One region of the Streptomyces sp. NPDC050121 genome, then DNA from elsewhere that is predicted to be linked to it. Evidence: riboswitches for the same ligand, from Rfam matches in the RefSeq annotation. Region 1 holds a riboswitch; the other holds the start of a gene.
The links. A riboswitch is a leader RNA that binds a small molecule or an ion and turns the genes downstream of it on or off. The one in region 1 is predicted to bind cobalamin.

Region 2: linked by a shared signal. The riboswitch ahead of ACIBTS_RS30625 (ribonucleoside-diphosphate reductase subunit alpha) and the one ahead of ACIBTS_RS08335 (CbtB domain-containing protein) in region 1 are both predicted to bind cobalamin.

Annotation. Positions count from the first base shown of each region.
Region 1 covers NZ_JBITJV010000004.1:264,699-268,903, forward strand. Annotated here, with positions in the region: gene ACIBTS_RS08320 (VOC family protein) at 1-40, shown strand, start outside; gene ACIBTS_RS08325 (histidine phosphatase family protein) at 337-939, shown strand; gene ACIBTS_RS08330 (CbtA family protein) at 1,037-1,795, opposite strand; gene ACIBTS_RS08335 (CbtB domain-containing protein) at 1,818-2,039, opposite strand; cobalamin riboswitch at 2,078-2,232, opposite strand; gene ACIBTS_RS08340 (VOC family protein) at 2,395-3,201, opposite strand; gene ACIBTS_RS08345 (MMPL family transporter) at 3,524-4,205, shown strand, end outside.
Region 2 covers NZ_JBITJV010000023.1:119,760-123,964, forward strand. Annotated here, with positions in the region: gene ACIBTS_RS30625 (ribonucleoside-diphosphate reductase subunit alpha) at 1-1,829, opposite strand, end outside; cobalamin riboswitch at 1,953-2,110, opposite strand; gene ACIBTS_RS30630 (GNAT family N-acetyltransferase) at 2,146-2,655, opposite strand; gene mctP (monocarboxylate uptake permease MctP) at 3,433-4,205, opposite strand, start outside.

The DNA of each region.
Region 1 (4,205 bases):
CGTCGCGAGTCCAGGACGTGCGGCCGGGGGGCTGTGGTAGCTTGCCGAGGCCAGTCGTACCCATGTGCGTATCCGTACGTGCGCGGGTCAGGGAATCCGGTGTGACTCCGGAGCTGACGCGCAGCGGTAAGGGCGACGGGCGGGGCACCGGCCACTGGAGCATGATCGCGGTCCGGGCTCACCGAGACCCTCGTCGCGGACGTGTACGGCGTTCGCGCCAGCGTCACCCGCACCGGCCCCGACGACCGCCCGCACATACGGTTTCTGGGCCCACGGTGAGCGCATATCAGGACCACGCCAGGACCACGCCGTGACCGGACCAAGAGGAGCCGCCCAGTGACCAGTCGTGTCACCTTCGTCTCGCCTGCGACGAACGCGTCGCTGCGGCAGGGCCGTTTCGACGACGGGGGTTCGATCGACGCCGCCGGGCAGGCCCGGGCCCGGGGCGCGGCCAAAACCCTGCCCACGGCCGCGCGGGTCGTCGCCTCTCCGAGCGTGCGCTGCCGGGAGACGGCGGCCGCGCTCGGTCTCGACGCGGCGCAGTCGGCGGAGCCGGCCGATCTCGCGGGGCTGGACGTGGGGCGCTGGCGGGGCCTGACGCTCGCCGAGGTCGGCGCCGGGGAGCCGGAGGCGGTGGCCCGCTGGCTCGCCGATCCCGCGTCCGCACCCCATGGCGGGGAGTCCGTCGAGGAGTTGTGCGGGCGGGTGCGGCGTTGGCTGGAGACGGCCCAGGACATGGGCGGCCGTACGCTCGCCGTCGTCGAACCGGAGGTCGTACGAGCCGTGGTGGTCCATGTGCTGGGGGCGCCCCCGGCCGCCTTCTGGCGGGTCGACGTACCGCCGCTGACGGCCACCACGATCAGTGGGCGAAGCGGCCGCTGGAACCTGCGGATCGGCCATCCGCTGGACCCGTCCGAGCCGCACGCCGACGGCTCATGACGAGAAACCCGAGAGGGCCCGCGAACACTTCCGCGGGCCCTCTCGGGGTGTTGAACCGTGGTGTCGCACCATGCTGTTGAACTTGGTGTCGGACCTGTCAGTGCGGGGCCGCCGCCGCCGAGCCCGCGGACACGCCGGACGGCTTCGGGTGCAGCGCTCGCTCGGCCAGTTCACCGAAGACCAGGCCGAAGCCGGCCCACAACGTGACCTGCATCGCGAGCGCGGAGAGCCGGAACCGCCACAGCAGCGTGGCCGGGAAGTCCGCCGGTACCTCGTTGACGACGGGCAGGAACTCGTACGCCAGCCCAATGACCAGCACGAAGCCCAGGACGGCGGCGACGGTGGCGTTCCAGTTGCCCAGCTTCGGCGCGAGCCGCTTGCCCACGATCACGGCGGCGACCGCGAGAAGCACACTGAGCACCATCATCAGGAAGTACAGGGTGGTGCGCTTACCGATGGTGTCCGCGTCGCCGACGGACGGCGGGTTCGCCGGATACTTCAGGAACGGGACGACGTACACGGCGAGCAGAGCGGTGCCCGACAGCAGCAGCGCCGTGGCCCGGGGGCCGAAGCGGCCGACGCGGCCGAGCGCGAAGCAGTAGACGAGGGCGGCGATACCGCCGAACGCCACCCCGTAGAGGAGCACACCCGTGGCCAGCCCCGCGGTGGACTGCAGGCTGCGGGAGACGAGTTCGACCTCGTGCTCGTGACCGGCGGCGTGGGACTCCTCGAAGCCGATGGCGCTGTCGACATACGGTTCGCCGAGGAAATAGGCGACGATCAGGGCGAGCACGCCGGCGCCGAGGCCGGCGAGCATGCCCCGCACGAGCAGGTTTCTTACCGTTGCGGAGTTCATCGGGGTTGCGGCGTCCCTCAGGTCAGTGGCAGGGGAAGCCGAGGAGGTGGCGGGCGTCGTGCACCCACTCGTGGACGTTCTCGCCGGAGACGACGGAGGTGGCGCCCTGCTCGGCGCCGACGAAGTACAGCAGGACCAGCATCAGGACGCCGAAGAAGACGGCCCACGGGGCGATGTCCTTCAGCGGCAGCTTTGCGGGCACGACGGGGTTGTTGACGGTCGGCTGGGCGACATGCTGAGCCATGGCAGGGCCTCCTCTGGGAGTTCGCGTCCCATCTCGGTGGTGCACAGGACGACGGTCCCGGGTCTGACTCGCGATGCGCCCCCGTGTCGAGAAAGGGCGCATCGACCACAGTGGCGCGACCGTGCCGGATTCCCACCGGCTTCCGTGATGCCGTCGTCGATATCAGAGCGACGGTACCGTGTGTCGGGTTCATGGCCAATAGCGCCCCACCTGGCGTGATCGCGCTCTCGCCCGCCAAGTGGCCCGTATCACCCGTCCCGTACGGCTGCGGACCACCGGTTTCACCCCTGCCCGGGAGCCGCCCGCCGCAGCCGGAATCACACCGGGGCCTGGGCGCACGCCGTCCGGTCGGCGGCTATCGCGTCGCCTCGGCCGGCGTGAGGAGCACGAAGTCCGCATTCGAGGGGTCGAGGCAGACGGCCAGCCGGCCCACGCCCTCCGCGTCCGCCGGCCCCATCTGCACGCTGCCGCCGTTCCCGTTGACCTCGGCGACCGCCGCGTCGCAGTCGGCGACGGCGAAGACCGGGTGCCAGTACGGCCGCCCGTGCGCGAGGGCGAGGTCCTCTTTCGCGACCTCCATGAGGCCGCCCTGCATGCGCTCCTCGGGCTGACCGGCGGGCGTGACGAGGGTGTACGTGCCCCCGCCGCCCGGCAGTTCCATGTCGCCGAACTGCCAGCCGAAGACACCGGCGTAGAACTCCTTGGCGGCCCCGGCGTCGCTCGTGTACAGCTCCGTCCAGGACAACGAGCCCGGCTTGTCCGCCAGTTCGAAGCCCGAGTCCTTCCCCGGCTGCCAGACGGCGAACTGGCCGCCCAGCGGGTCGTTGAACTGCGCCATCCGGCCCCAGTCCTCGAGGTCCCGCGTCGGCACCCGCACCGTGCCGCCGCCGCGCTCCACGGCCTGGCTCGTGGCGTCCGCGTCGGTGACGGTGAAGTAGATCATCCAGGCCGAGCGCGCGCCCTCCTCGGTCAGCTTGCCGAGCCCGGCGACGGTCTTGCCGTCCTTGCGGAACATCCCGCCCTGCATCTCCTCCCCCTCGCCCCCCATGGGCTCGTACTCCCAGCCCAGCACCGCGCCGTAGAAGTCCGCGGCGGCCCGGACGTCGGGGGCGCCGAGGTCGATCCAGCAGGGGGAGCCGGGAGTGAGGTCGGTGGTGATCACGGCGATTCCCTTTCGCAGGTCGCAGGTCCTGACACCTCAGCCTGACACCCGGCACTGACAATCGCGCGTCGGCAAAGCGGCTCCGGACCGCGGCTCCGCTCCCCGGCTCCGGACCGCGGCTCCGGATTGCGACTGTGGCTGCGGCTGCGGGCCCCGTCTCATGCTCGGGCCGTATCCGGCTGTCCTCCTCGAGGATGACAACAGGCCGTCACTTGGTGCGTCGGCACCAGGCGGAAGTGCGAGCACGAGCACGATGCCCCGGCGCACCCCCGCAGGCCAGGCTGGTGGTCCACCCGAACCCAGACCTGGAGAACCGTTTCTCGTGGCTACCTTCCTGTACCGGATGGGCCGGACCGCCTTCCAGCGGCGTTGGCTCGTGACGTTGCTCTGGGCGGTGATCCTCGGCGCCGTCGGGTTCGGCGCCGCCAAGGCTCCCGCCGCCTCCGACAACGGCACGTCGTTCATGCCCGGCATCGAGGCACAGAAGGCGTTCGACCTGATCGGAGAGCGTTTCCCCGGCTCGGACGCCAACGGGGCGGGCGCGCGCATCGTGTTCGTGGCCCCCGACGGCGAGAAGGTGACCGCGGCGGGGCACCGCGCCGCCATCGACACGCTCGTGACCGAGGCGGGCGACGAACCCCGGGTCGCGAGCGCCGTGAACCCGTTCACGGCGGGCGCGGTCAGCGAGGACGGCTCCACCGCGTACGCCACGGTGAACTACAAGGTCAAGGCCGCCGATCTCACCGACGCCGACAAGACGGCCCTGGAGAGGGCCGTCGACGCGGCGCGCGAGTCGGGCCTCACGGTCGAGGTCGGGGGCACGGCGCTCGCCGAGCAGCCCGCGGCGGGCGGCTCCTCCGAGGCCATCGGCATCGCGCTGGCCGCCGTCGTCCTGCTGATCACCTTCGGTTCCCTCGCGGCCGCGGGTCTCCCCCTGCTCACCGCCGTCACGGGCGTGGGGATCAGCATGGCCTCGATCATGGCCCTCGGCAGCACCTTCGGGC
Region 2 (4,205 bases), on a different contig from region 1:
AGCAGCGAGTTGCGCAGGCCGGTCGCCGCGATCCGCTCGCGCAGCGCCGCCCAGCGCTCCGGCCAGGTGAACTCGACGCCGTAGTGGTCGGGGTGCAGCACTCCCCGGGCGGTCCGGGTCTTCTCCCAGGCGGGCAGCGGGCCGCTGCGCTCGGCGAGATCGGCGGACGCCTCGTATGCGGCGAGCATGATGCGTTCGGCGATCCGGGTGGACAGCGCCTTCGCCTCGGCCGAGTCGAAGGGCAGCCGCAGCTTGAAGAAGACGTCCTGCAGACCCATCGCGCCGAGGCCGACCGGCCGCCAGCGGGCGTTGGAGCGGCCCGCCTGCTCGGTCGGGTAGAAGTTGATGTCGACGACCCGGTCGAGGAAGGTGACGGCCGTGCGGACGGTCTCGTCCAGCCGCTCCCAGTCGATGTCGCCGGCCGTGGCGTCGACGAACGCGCCGAGGTTCACCGAGCCCAGGTTGCACACGGCCGTCTCGCCGTCGTCCGTGACCTCCAGGATCTCCGTGCACAGGTTGGAGGAGTGCACGACATGGCCCGGCTCGGCCGTCTGGTTGGCGGTGCGGTTGGCGGCGTCCTTGAAGGTCATCCAGCCGTTGCCGGTCTGCGCGAGGGTACGCATCATGCGGCCGTACAGGTCACGGGCCGGGATGGTCTTCTTCGCGAGACCGTCCGCCTCCGCCTTGCGGTAGGCGGCGTCGAACTCCTCGCCCCACAGGTCGACCAGCTCGGGCACGTCGGAGGGGGAGAACAGCGACCAGTCGGCGTCGGCGTTGACCCGGCGCATGAACTCGTCCGGGATCCAGTGCGCGAGGTTCAGGTTGTGCGTACGGCGGGCGTCCTCGCCGGTGTTGTCCCGCAGTTCAAGGAACTCCTCGATGTCGGAGTGCCAGGTCTCCAGGTAGACGGCGGCCGCGCCCTTGCGCCGGCCGCCCTGGTTCACGGCGGCGACGGAGGCGTCCAGGGTCTTCAGGAACGGGACGATGCCGTTGGAGTGCCCGTTGGTCCCGCGGATCAGCGAACCGCGGCTGCGGATGCGGGAGTACGACAGTCCGATGCCGCCGGCGTGCTTCGACAGCCGGGCCACCTGGTGGTAGCGGTCGTAGATGGAGTCCAGCTCGTCGATCGGGGAGTCGAGGAGGTAGCAGGAGGACATCTGGGGGTGCCGCGTACCGGAGTTGAAGAGGGTGGGGGAGGACGGCAGATAGTCGAGCCGGCTCATCAGCCGGTAGAGCGCGGCGACCTCGTCAAGGGAGCGGACGCCCGCTTCTGAATTGGGCGCAGTGTTTTCGGCGAGGCCGCAGGCGACGCGCAGCAGGAAATGCTGGGGTGTCTCGACGACCTTGCGGGTGATCGGGTGCCGCAGCAGGTAGCGGCTGTGCAGGGTGCGCAGACCGAAGTAGCCGAAACGGTCGTCGGCGTCGGCGTCGACCAGCGCGTCGAGGCGGGCCGCGTGGACGCGCACGAACTCGGCGGTGCGGTCCGCGATCAGGCCCTCGCGGTGGCCGACGGCGACCGACGTGGTGAACGACGTGACGTCCTGCGAGGCGGCCTCCGCGGCGATGCCGACGGTCAGCAGCCGGGCGGCCAGCTTCGAGTAGGCGGGGTCCTCGGAGATCAGGCCGGCGGCCGCCTCCGTGGCCAGCTCGCGCAGCTCCGCCTCGTCGGCCCGCGCGGACCGGCCGCGCAGGGCCGCGGCGGCGACCCGGCCGGGGTCGGCGTCGGGCAGGTCGGCGGTCAGCTCGGTCAGGGTACGCAGCAACGCGGTACCGGGACCGTCGGTCTCCAGCTCGGTCACTGAAGCCGGTTCGGCTGGCGCGATGGTCACGTGAGGCTCTCCCTCGCTCGGCGGTGGACCTGGCGGAGGGCAGGGGGCAGCACACGAGCGCACGGGGCGTCGCGTCCACCGGCCCACTCCACGAGGCCCGGACGTCAGGGCACCCGGACCTGATGGGCCGGGCACGCTGTCGGCAGGTCCTCGGACTGACGCTCGTGCGCGGCTGTTCTGAATACAGATGTGCACAAGTACACCGTTGCGGGACAGTTCCGGATTCGCACCGGATTCCCCTGTGGCGACAGCGAGCACGAGCATACATCTTGTGCTCGCCTGTCACGCCACCCCCAGATGTTGTGTCGAGGTGGTTTCAGAGCGTCAACTTATAGGTGAGGAGAGTGAAGTCGCCCAGCTCCGGGACGGGGTTCCAGTCCCGCTCGGGTGTACGGACGAAGCCGAGACGTTCGTAGATGCGGTGGGCGGCGTACATGGTGCGCTGGGTCGACAGGACGACGGTGGTGCAGCCCTCGACGGCTCGCGCGCGCTCGACGCAGGCCCGCACCAGAGCCTCGCCCGCGCCCCGGCCACGAGCGGTACGGCCGACCGCGAGCATACGGATCTCGGTCTCCCCGGGGCCCGCGATGTCCGTCATGAGGTTGCCCGGGCCCGGGACGAAGGTGACTCCGCCGAGGAGGACGCCGCCCTCGACGGCCACGAATACCTCGGCGGCCGACGCCCGCTCCGCGACGTTCTTGAGCTTGTGGAGGTACGGGTCGCTCTCTCCGAAGTCGAGGAGACCGTCGTCCAGATAGGCGCGGGCGGTCAGCTCGCCGAGCGCCTCGAACTCGCCGTTCTCCACCCGCCGTATCACGATGTCCATGGGCCCGAGTCTGCCGGACGCCCGCGCCCGCGGGCTCGTGACTTTCGCGACGCGGCGGCCGAGTCGCGGGGCGTGGCGGGAGTGATTCCATGGAGGTAGGCGTTGTCGCCCTCCAGAACACACCGTGACCAGGGGCGTTCGTCACCCGCCCGGCAAGCAACGGCCGCGCAACGCGCCGATGGCGACGCTCGATCCGAGATGCGGCTGTCACCGCGTCGGGGCGTCGTCCTCGCCCGCCGGCACCGACTGCCGAGGCGTCTGGAGGCCCGCCGCGGCGTCACCCGCCCCAAGAAGTGGCGCCGATGGGTCTCCTACGCGAACCTGACAGGCTCGTCTGGCTGATCGCCGTGCCGGCCATCGTCGCGTGGTGCGCGGAGGGCCTTTACAGGCCCTGTCTGCTCGTCGGCGGCGTGGGCGCGGGGAAGGCCGCCGTCCTGGTGCGGCTCAGCGAACTGCTGCAGCCGGGCATGCAGCCCGGTACCTCGCTCCCGCCCGTACCGGGCTCCACATGTCTGCCTGATGCAAGTTCCAGCTCTGCCCCCACCCTCCCCGGGGCTCGGTGCCCCGGGGAGAGATCCGCGAGCCGTTCTGCCGCCGGCAGCAGGCCCTGCTCCCCGGCCGGTCCGCCGCTGCTTCCCCGGGATCCTGAGCAGGAAGACCCCGCACTGGGTCGGCATGCGCGTCCGGGAAGTGGACCGCTTCTGGGACGTGATGGCCGGCCGGACCCGCGACTGGGGCGTGCTTCCCCGTGAGCTCGGGCCCTGGCCTGTCGGGCCGTCAGTGGGCGCTGCCCGCCGTCGCCGGAGGCAGCTCCACCTGCACCCCCGCGTCCCCGGCGTCCGCCGTGTAGTCCTCCGGCTTTGTCTCGTCGACGCCCTCGGGGGCCTTGGCCGCCTTCAGGACGAAGGTGAGGACCACGGTGACGACGACGTTGAGGACGAACGCCGTCAGGCCGATGTAGCCGATCTCGCCGATGCCCGGGATCTCCTTCGCCGAGCCGCCGAAGTGCTTCTGGGTCGGGGAGGCCACGCCGTACGCGGCGAAGGTGCCGTAGATCATGCCGACCGCCCAGCCGGCGAGCAGCGCCCAGCGGTGGAACCAGCGGGTGAAGAGGCCGCCGACCAGGGCCGGGAAGGTCTGCAGGATCCAGATGCCGCCCAGCAGCTGGAAGTTGATGGCGACCGTCTTGTCCATGGTGAGGACGAACACCAGGGCCCCCACCTTCACAAGGAGCGAGACCAGCTTGGAGACCTTCGTCTCCTGCGCGGGCGTCGCGTCCGGCTTGATGAAGTCCTTGTAGATGTTGCGGGTGAAGAGATTCGCGGCCGCGATCGACATGATGGCGGCCGGCACGAGCGCGCCGATGCCGATCGCCGCGAACGCCACGCCCGCGAACCAGTCGGGGAACATGTCCTCGAACAGCTGCGGGATCGCCAGCTGCCCGTTGGTGACCTTGACGCCGGCCGCGATCGCCATGAAGCCCAGCAGGGCCAGCAGGCCCAGCATCAGGGAGTACAGCGGCAGGATCGTGGTGTTGCGGCGGATCACGT